DNA from 2 places in the Thalassospira marina genome. Region 1 is predicted to be linked to the other one. Evidence: predicted binding sites of a transcription regulator. Region 1 holds the regulator's gene; the other holds the start of a gene.
The links. The regulator PhoB, encoded in region 1, activates phosphate uptake and scavenging genes when phosphate is short. The targets are predictions, from matches to a motif close to TNTCATAAAACTGTCA.

Region 1 (5,182 bases):
ACTCCCGCGAACCGGAACTTGCCGGTATCTGGGGGGCGGCCGTGGGGTCGTTCTATACGCTGATCGTTACGCTGGTTCTGTCCTTCCCGATTGGTGTGGCTGCGGCCATCTACCTTGAGGAATTCGCCCCGAAAAACCGCCTGACCCAGGTTATTGAAGTCAATATCAACAATCTGGCGGCTGTTCCGTCCATCGTGTTTGGTCTGCTGGGGCTGGAGCTTTACCTCAATGTAATGCATCTGCCGCGTTCGGCCCCGGTTGTCGGTGGTCTGACCCTGGCCCTGATGACATTGCCGACCATCATCATTGCCGCACGCGCGGCGATCAAGGCTGTACCGCCGTCCATTCGTCAGGCTGCTTTGGGCCTTGGGGCATCGCCGGTGCAAACGGTCAGCCATCATGTGCTGCCGCTGGCAATGCCGGGCATCCTGACCGGGACCATCATTGGTATGGCCCAGGCACTGGGTGAAACGGCACCGCTGCTGATGATCGGCATGGTGGCCTTTATTGTTGATATTCCGGGCAGTGCGATGGATGCGGCAACGGTTCTTCCGGTGCAGATCTATCTGTGGGCAGACAGCCCCGAACGCGCCTTTGTTGAAAAAACCTCTGCGGCGATCATGGTATTGCTGGCTTTCCTGATCCTGATGAACGGGTTGGCCGTGTTCCTGCGCAAGAAATTTGAACGGAAGTGGTAAAATGGCTGTTGTAACTGCTGACGCAATGACAAACGCACCGCACACGCGCGGCAAGTCCAAAATGGCGGCCCGCGAACTGAACCTGTTCTACGGTGATGCCCAGGCGCTTTATAATGTCGATCTTGATGTTGTCGAACGCGAAGTCACCGCCCTGATCGGCCCGTCGGGCTGTGGTAAATCCACGTTCCTGCGTTGCCTGAACCGCATGAACGACACCATCGATGGCGTGACCATCAATGGCAAGGTCACCCTTGATGACCGCGATATTTACGATAAATCGATCGACGTTGTGCAGCTTCGCGCCCGTATCGGCATGGTGTTCCAGAAACCGAACCCCTTCCCGAAATCGATTTTTGATAACGTGGCCTATGGCCCGCGTATTCATGGTCTGGTCAATTCCCGCGACGAACTTGACGAAATCGTCATGACCTCGCTGGAAAAAGCCGGCCTGCTTAAAGAAGTTAAAGACCGTCTTTCCTCACCGGCAACCGGTCTTTCCGGCGGTCAGCAGCAGCGCCTTTGCATTGCGCGTGCGGTTGCTGTCAGCCCTGAAGTCATTTTGATGGATGAACCCTGTTCCGCGCTTGACCCGATCGCGACCGCCAAGGTCGAAGAACTGATCGACGAGCTGCGTTCGAACTACACAATTGTCATCGTCACTCACTCCATGCAGCAGGCCGCGCGTGTGTCGCAGCGCACGGCTTTTTTCCACCTGGGTAAACTGGTGGAAGTCGGCGAAACGGACCAAATCTTTACCAACCCGCGAGACGAACGGACCAAGGGTTACATCACTGGTCGCTTCGGCTAAGCCGGGCAGGAGGTAATTCGATGAGAAAAGAAGAAAGCCATATTGTCAGTTCATTCGATGATGAACTGACCCGGTTGAACAATATCATTTCCCAGATGGGCGGCCTGGCCGAAAGCCAGCTGATTTCGGCGATCCGCGCGATTTCCAAGCGTGATTCCGAACTGGCTGAACAGGTCATTGTTTCCGACCTGCGCATCGACAAACTTGAACAGGAAGTTCAGGATTTCGCCGTTCGCGTTCTGGCACTGCGCCAGCCGATGGCCGATGACCTGCGCCAGGTTGTGACCGCGCTCAAGCTGTCAAACGATCTTGAACGTATTGGCGACCTTGCTAAAAACATCGCCAAACGTGCCCAGGTTCTAAACCAGATCCCGCCGATCCGCCCGGTTCAGGTCATTCCGAACATGGCCCGTCTGGCACAGGAAATCATCAAGGACGTTCTGGACGCCTATATCGAAAACGATGCTGAAAAAGCACAGCGCGTTTGGGCCCGCGACCAGGAAGTCGACGATATGTACAATTCGCTGTTCCGCGAATTGCTGACCTACATGATGGAAGACCCGCGCAATATTACCGCATCGACCCATCTTTTGTTCATTGCCAAAAACATTGAACGCATCGGTGACCATGCCACCAACATTGCCGAAACGATCTATTACCGCATCAAGGGTGAAGATCTGCCGGTTGATGGCCGTCCCAAAAATGATGCTGCCAATTTCGCTGTGATTGAACCCAACGAGGCAGGGGAATAACAGGATGGATCCTACGGTTCTTATTGTCGAGGATGAAGCCGCCATCGTCACGATGCTGCGCTACAACCTCGAACGGGAAGGCATGAATGTTGTCGAAGCCGGTGACGGGGACGAAGCCCTGAAAATCATGGCTGAAACCCATGTTGATCTGGTCCTTCTGGACTGGATGCTGCCGGTCATGTCCGGGATCGAAGTATGCCGTCAGATCCGCCGTAAACCTGAAAGCCGCGATTTGCCGGTGATCATGGTGACCGCGCGTGGTGAAGAAGGCGACCGTATTCGCGGCCTCGATACCGGGGCCGACGATTACGTGACCAAACCCTTTGCCATTGGCGAATTGCTGGCCCGTATCCGTGCGCTTTTGCGCCGCTCCGGCCCGGCGCAACCACAGGGGCAGTTGATCTATTCCGATATCGAAATGGATCTGGCTGCGCATCGCGTCAATCGCAGCGGTAAACCCATCCATCTCGGGCCGACGGAATTTCGTCTTCTGCGTTATTTCCTGGAGCATCCGGGCCGGGTTTTCTCGCGCGAACAGTTACTTAACGCTGTTTGGGGGCCGAATATCTATGTCGAAACCCGCACGGTGGATGTGCATATCCGTCGTCTGCGCAAAGCCCTGAACGATGTCAAAGGCACCAAGGACGTTATCCGCACCGTTCGCGCGGCCGGTTATGCCCTGGATGATGACGCGGCTGCCTGATCGGCCTTTTTATTTATCGTAATTGTGACAGAATTTCGCAATTTACACTGAAAATACAAGGCCCTGTCACATTGGCAGGGCCTTGTTTTATTTCTGCTGGCAAGTTGATATTCAGCGCCGCGATGTATGTTGTCAGGCAAATGACACTGGCTGCTGTTCATGGGCCTTGGTTCTCGGCCCAGCATCTACGCTTTGTTACCGGCCCCGGTGCCTTTGGTGCCCACAGGGGCCGTTTTCGTTGCGGAGGCGGATGAATGTCCTGACGACCGCGGGGCCAGTTCATTCATCAGCAGCATGTCCGCCCGGCGGAATTTGGCAATTTCAGCATCAATTTCATCCTGCGGTACATCACAGGCTGACAGCACATGGTCCGACAGGCGCAAACCCGTTTCCAGCACTTCGGGGATGGCAGCATTGGCACCGCTGCGCGACAGGGCACCAATATGGGAAATATCCTGTGCGCGGGCGAAAATCTTCAGATGTGGGTAATGCTGGCGCAGCAATGCCACGGTTTTTTCGGTTTCATGCGGCGAACCCATGGCAACGGCGGCAACATGGGCCTGTTCTGTGTGGGCTGCCCGGAAACTTTCCGGCCTGGAACCATCGGCGAAATAAACCGGCAATCCTTCGGCCCGGCCGCGAGCCACCTGTTGGGCGTCGGATTCCAGAACGATAAAGGGAATGTTGCGGGTTCTTAACAACCGTGCCAGCACCCGGCCAACACGCCCGCAGCCGATAATCAGCACATGGTGTTCCACACCTTCGGTATGGGCTTCAATATCGCCAAGCTGGTCGGTTTCACGCGGATGCAGGATATCTTCCAGCTTTTTGCCCAGGCTGATCAGGCTGGGTGTTACGGCCATGGAAATGGCAACAATCGGCACCAGAATGGCGGCAAGTTCGGGGGTAATGGCACCGTTTTGGGCGGCCAGTGTAAACATCACAAAGGCAAATTCGCCGCCACCGGCCAGCCCCATCGCAATGCGGATCGAAACCGCCCGGTCAAACCGGGTTGCCAGCGACAGCACAAACAGGATCGCCGCCTTTATCAATAGAAGGGCAACCACGCCCATAACCACCGTAATCGCGTGGTGGTACACCACCCCGATATCGACCGACATGCCCACCGACATAAAAAACAGCGACAGAAACACCCCACGAAACGGGGCAATGTCTGCTTCGATCTGGTGGCGAAATTCGGTTTCGGCCAACATCACACCGGCAATAAACGCACCCAGCGCCATGGAAAGCCCGGCCATTTCCGTAAGCGTACTGGCCGCCAGCACGGCAAACAGGGTGCCAATGGCAAACAGTTCGGGGTTATGCAGGGCGGCAATGGCGCGAAACATCGGGCGCAATAAATATCGCCCGGCCAGCAATAACACCGCAACCGCCCCAACTCCGGCCAGGATGCTGACCCAGGGGCTGGTGGTGCTGGTGGTGTTGCCTGCGGCCTGCACCATAATCAGGAACGGGCCAACCGCCACGTCCTGCAACAGCAAAACCGCAAGGGCTGCGCGGCCAAACCGGGTGTGAAGCTGGCGTTCATCGGAAAGCTGTTTGAGGATAATCGCGGTCGATGACAAAGCCAGCGCGCCGGCAATCACCAGCGCACTTGGCAGTGGCAGATCAATCGTCATCAGCGCGACAAAACCGATGCCCAGCGTGACAATAATTTGCAAAACACCAAGGGCGGCAAATTTACCGCCAATCACGCGCAACCGTTCACGCGACAGTTCCAGCCCGATCATGAAAAGCAGGAAAACAACGCCCAGTTCGGCAACGGTGGAAATGTCCCTGTTGCTGGGAATAAGCCCCAGCCCGAACGGCCCGATCACCAGCCCGCCAATCAAAAAACCAATGATGGAATTGGCACGCAGGCGCTGGGCAATAGGCACTGCAATCACCGCAGCACTTAAAATCAGGAACAGCTCGAACAGCACATTGCTATGGGGCATGAATAATTATCCAGGGGCGTTGAATTTCAGGCCAGTCACCAAACGTTCCCGGTTATTCTTACCATAGCGCAATGCAATGAAAAAACGATGTAAATCTGGGATATGGATTTGCCGATGGCGACGGTGAGGGCAGCGAAAATCGGGCAGGGCGAATTGATCAAAATCGATGGCTGGTGGCGGTGCCGTTGTGGGCTGGCAGTGAACCTTTCGGATTTTTGGATGCCGGGGGTAACAAGAAATTCCGCACCCGTTTCTGGCAGGAG
Region 2 (5,182 bases), 210 kb from region 1:
AACGCCCCTTAAAACGCCAAAGGATCGCGACCAAGAACCAGCGGATGCAACGCCAGGATCGCACCATATAATATGATACCCCCAAGCACATCGCGCCAGTCCAGCCCGCCATTAAAAAGCCCGGCCAAGTCAAACCGCCGAGTCCCGGCTGATAAACGTGCAAATTCGTCCGCACCAAGGTGGCGAAGGCGCATTTTTTCCATTCGGGCCATTCCCAGCAGGGCAAAAAGCGCACTGCCGCCAAAAAAGATCAGGGCCGCCAAATGGCCATTGGGGAACAGATGCGCGCAGCCCCAAATGAACACCCCCAGCAACAGGGGATGGCGGGTAAAGCGGTTAATGCCGGGATGGGTGCGGTCATAACCGCGCGCCCGGCCAATTGAAAGCGGGCAAGGCTGGCGAATGGCTGCCACCCACAACCAGCAGACAGGCAGCATTGCAACCAGCGGAACCCAGTGTGCGCGCGGGTCATAGGGCCAAAGGGCAATATAATCGGCCTGCAATTCCGCCCCGATCACCCAAACCAGCAGCCCTATTGAAATTATCGAAAAAGCGAACAGATAAAGGGTCGATCCCAACCGGGCGACAAGCTGGCGGCGAAACATGCCTGGCACCATATGACCGGCCAGAAACGCAAAAATGGAAACGAAAAACCACTTCAAAATGCGATCACCTCTTTACTTTGACGGCGCAACATGCAAATTGCCCACCACGTTTCGCGCACCCTGATCGGGCAGCCTGTCGGCTTCGCCCCTTGCGCCGCGCGACTTTAGCGGATACCTCTTTATCCCTAATTGACTTTACGCAATAAAGCTGGGTTCATCCCAAACATCGGAACACGGAATATACTCGAAATGAGCTGGACACCGGAAAAGATTGAATTGCTGACTTCGCTCTGGAATCAGGGTTGGACCACGGCACGCATCGGTGAAGAGCTGGGTGTGGGCAAAAACGCCGTCGTTGGCAAGGCACACCGCCTGGGCCTGCCCAAACGTCCGTCCCCGATCCAGCGTCGTGCTGAAGAATCTGAAACCAAAAAGGCCCCTGCGCCCAAAGTTCTGTCCAAAGGCATCAGCATCTATGACCTTGGACCGGGCATGTGCCGCTGGCCGTTTGGTGATCCGGGTGACGATGACTTCCACTTCTGTGGCAAGAAAATCATCCCTGGCAAACCCTATTGCGACGAACATTGCGCTGCGGCTTACCTGAATGGCAAAAGCCCGCGTGAAGATAATCCGCGCAATCCGAACAATGGCGGCCCGAACAACAAGCGTTAATCACGCCCTGTTCACCGACCCAAAATTCAAAAAGCCGTCCTTCGGGGCGGCTTTTTCATGTGCGCAATGGCAGTTCAATGTGCAGGGCTTCCGCCCGCACCCTACCTTGCCGCCAAAACAAAACCCCGCCCAAAGGGCGGGGTTTGCAACATCATCGACACCGGGCACGGATACCCCCCGCGCCCAAAAGCCGTCGATTATTTCAAAGTCGTCAGCACATATTGGGCGAACCCTTCCTGGGTTTCACCGATAAAACTGATATTGGATGGTGCATTTGCCGCATCCGATGCTTTGGGGCTGGTCACGAAAGTCACCTTGTCGGCATTGCCCACCGGGGCAAGATGCCAGTTCCCATCGGCCTTCGGGTCGATGTTTTTTTCATCAAGAATGTAGTTTGCCAGAACCGTGCGGTTTTCATCCGGTGCATCAACAATGATGGTTGAACCATCCAGCCCCGGAAAATGCCCGCCGCCACTGGCACGGTAATTGTTGGTCGCCACCACAAATTTCTGGCTGCCATCAATCGGTTTGCCACCGAACTGCAAATTGGTAATGCGGTGGGCATCCTTGTTCACAACCTCGCCTTCCTTGTTATAGCGGGCAGGTTGCGTCACATCGATTTCATAGGTCACCCCATCGATGACATCGAAATTATAGGTCGGGAAATCCTCGTTGATCAGCATCTGTTCCTGATCACTGTTGGGATCAATTCGGTTAAACTGGCCTGCCGACATTTCCAGCCATTCCCGCACCTGATCGCCCGTCAGCAAAACGGCACGGACGGTGTTGGGGTAAATGTAAAGATCGGCAACGTTTTTAAGGGCGATCTGGCCTGCCGGAATATCGGTATAATAATCCGGGCCACCGCGCCCGCCCGCCTTGAAGGGGGCCCCGGCTGAGAGGATCGGCAAGCCATCATATTCCGTGCCCGCCAAAATCTTTTTCAGATACCAGGTCTGGGCATTGGTCACGATCTGGATCGAGGGGTCATCTGCCACCAGCGCAAAGAAGCTATTGATCGGGGCTTCGGTGGTGCCAACACCTTCGCGCATATAATCAATCGTTGCCTTATGTTCGGTATCGACTGCCTTTAAAATTTCCGGGTCGGCATCGACCAGCGGCACAATATCGCGGCCTTCACGATGATAGATCGGCTCGGCTTCCGACAGGGCGTCAGTTACGCTCCAGCTTCCGTCATCCTTCACATTCAAGCTTAAATCGATCACGCCAACATGGCTGCCCCAAAAGCCCGGCATCACGGCAGGAACACCGTTGATCGTGCCCTTCGACAAATCCACACCTTCGATATCGGCAAATTTGTCAGACGGGAAAACACCATGCGAATGCCCAAACAGGATCGCATCAATCCCCTTAACCTTGGACAGGTAATAGGTGGCGTTTTCTTCCATGCCCTCGCGGGTTTGGGTGCTCATGCCGGAATGGGCCACGGCAACCACCAGGTCTGCGCCCTTTTCGCGCATTTCCGGCACGTATTTTTCCGCCATATCAACGATGTCCTTGGTGATGACATGGCCTTCAAGATTGGCCTTGTCCCACTGCATGATCTGGGGCGGGGCAAAACCGATCACGCCAATGGTGATCGGGTGTTTTTTGCCGTCCTTGTCCACCAGTTCACGCTGCAAAAGCTGATAGGGCGTGAAATAGGGTTTGTCGTTATCAGGATTATCATCGCCATCCGCGACAAAGATATTGGCATTCACATAGGGGAATTTGGCACCCGCAATAGCATTGGCGAGAAATTCCAGCCCGTAATTGAATTCATGGTTGCCGACATTGCCAACGTCGTAATCCATCAGGTTCATGGCCTTGTAAACCGGGTGAATTTCGCCCTTTTTCAGGCCATGGCGCTTTGCCATATAATCACCCAGCGGGTTGCCCTGGATCAGGTCACCATTGTCGATCAGGATCGCGTTGTCGGCTTCGGCACGCGCCTGTTTGATCAGGGTTGCATCCTTGGCAAGGCCGACACTTTGGGACGGCGCATCGCGGTAATAGTCGTAATTGACCAGGTGCGAATGGATATCGGTGGTTTCAAGAATTCGCAGCGATACGGTGCTATCGGCAAGGGCGGTGCCCGCCATCAGGCTGACGGAAAGGCCCATAATCACGCTGGCCAATGGACGGTAAAAAGTCATTTATTGCATCCCTGAAAATTGGTGGTCTATCTGACAAATGTATTGTTGATTGCATGGTCAGGATTTGAAGATTTTGCGAAAATAGATGCGTTCACGCAAACAAAAACGCCCGTCCACAAGAACAGGCGTTTTCGAATTTGAATGTTTGCGCCAGAAAACCCAGCGTCGCGAATGGCTTACGTAAAATTACCGAGCAGCCTGCCCAATGGCGGCACCATCTTCGCTGCCACCAAAAACCACTTCGTTACCCGGTCGCGGGTCATTGGGTACGTTCAGCGACAGGATAAGCGAACCAAGCGCCAGCACCGCCCCGGTCAGGAACACTGCACTGGGCGACACCAGCCACAACAAACCAAATGCTGCAGGTAAAAACACAGCCGCAATATGGTTGATGGTAAAGCTGACCCCCGCCGTCGAGGAAATATCGCGCGGGTCGGCGATTTTCTGGAAATAGGTTTTCATCGCAATCGCCATGGCAAAGAACATGTGGTCCACCACATAAAGCCCGGCAGCGATATGGGCATTCTGCACAAAGGCATAGGATGTAAAGACGATAAACAGCCCGCAATATTCAACAATCAATGCTCGCCGTTCGCCCCATTTGCCAATCAGGCGGCCAATTTTCGGTGCCAACACCATATTGATGGCATGGTTAAGCAGGTAAAGAATGGTGATGGTGCCCACGTCATAGCCAAACTTTTCCACCATCAGAAAACCAGCGAAAACGGTAAATATCTGGCGGCGTGCCCCGGCCATGAAGGTCAGCGCGTAATACAGCCAGTAACGGCGACGCAGGATCAGCTTGCGTGTTTGCGGATGGGCATCCTTGAATTTGGGGAACACCATCCAGGCGATGATGGCCAGAATAACGGTCAGCGCACCGCCCACCACATAAACCCCGCGATAGGGCATCTGGAAAATTTCCATCAAAATCCAGACACCGCCAAACATGAAAAGCGACGCAATCGACTTTGCCGAAAGCTGCCGCCCCATCACCATCGCCGTTCGGTCCTTTGCCACCCATTGCAGGGATAGCGCCTGTTGCATGGTTTCAAAATAGTGAAAGCCAATCGACATCAGGACCGTCGTGCAATAAAGCCCGATCACGGTGGGGAAATAGCCGCTGATTGCCACGCCAAGGCCCAGGACCAGCAGGGAAATGACCGCAAAGGTCTGTTCACGGAAAATCAGCAGGGCGAAAATGGCGGTAAAGGCCAAGAAGCCGGGAATTTCGCGCAGGGACTGCAAAATGCCAATTTCACGCCCGGTAAAATCGGCCATTTCGACCGAAAAATTATTCAAAAGCGCCATCCAGGTCGAAAATGAAAGCGGCATTGCCGCTGCCATCAGGATCAGCAGAACTTCCGGGTTATTGCGCCATCCCGTCGGGCTTGCGCCGGGGCCAGTGGCAAAGGCCGTCTGGCTGGGGGCTTCACCGCCCAGATTACCCGGTGCGTGGGCATCCGGCTCGGTCGGGTTTTGGGCTTCGGGCATATCGGGCTGCCGCGGTGTCGGGTAAGGAGTAGGCATTCAAACGCTTCCTGATATGTCATGAACCCGGCGGGAAAGGATGGGAACGGGCTCATGGGGTTTACCCCATTACGTGTCTTCAAGTTTTCTGTGGGTTGTCTGTATTGCTTCCAAACTAAACTTGTCATTCCCGTCTGTCTCACGGTAATCTGCCATTGAATACGGCAAACAGGACATTTTCATGCTAAGACCGGAAAATTCACCGCCGCCACGCCCCCG

Region 2: the regulator PhoB is predicted to act here: its motif matches at 3,499-3,514, upstream of CSC3H3_RS16010 (bifunctional 2',3'-cyclic-nucleotide 2'-phosphodiesterase/3'-nucleotidase).

Annotation. Positions count from the first base shown of each region.
Region 1 is NZ_CP024199.1:3,711,846-3,717,027, reverse strand. It holds gene pstA (phosphate ABC transporter permease PstA) at 1-698, shown strand, start outside; gene pstB (phosphate ABC transporter ATP-binding protein PstB) at 700-1,506, shown strand; gene phoU (phosphate signaling complex protein PhoU) at 1,527-2,258, shown strand; gene phoB (phosphate regulon transcriptional regulator PhoB) at 2,263-2,961, shown strand; gene CSC3H3_RS16945 (cation:proton antiporter domain-containing protein) at 3,147-4,919, opposite strand.
Region 2 is NZ_CP024199.1:3,505,918-3,511,099, forward strand. It holds gene CSC3H3_RS16000 (NnrU family protein) at 9-662, opposite strand; gene CSC3H3_RS16005 (GcrA family cell cycle regulator) at 855-1,277, shown strand; gene CSC3H3_RS16010 (bifunctional 2',3'-cyclic-nucleotide 2'-phosphodiesterase/3'-nucleotidase) at 1,475-3,433, opposite strand; gene CSC3H3_RS16015 (MFS transporter) at 3,620-4,963, opposite strand; gene CSC3H3_RS16020 (AraC family transcriptional regulator) at 5,145-5,182, shown strand, end outside.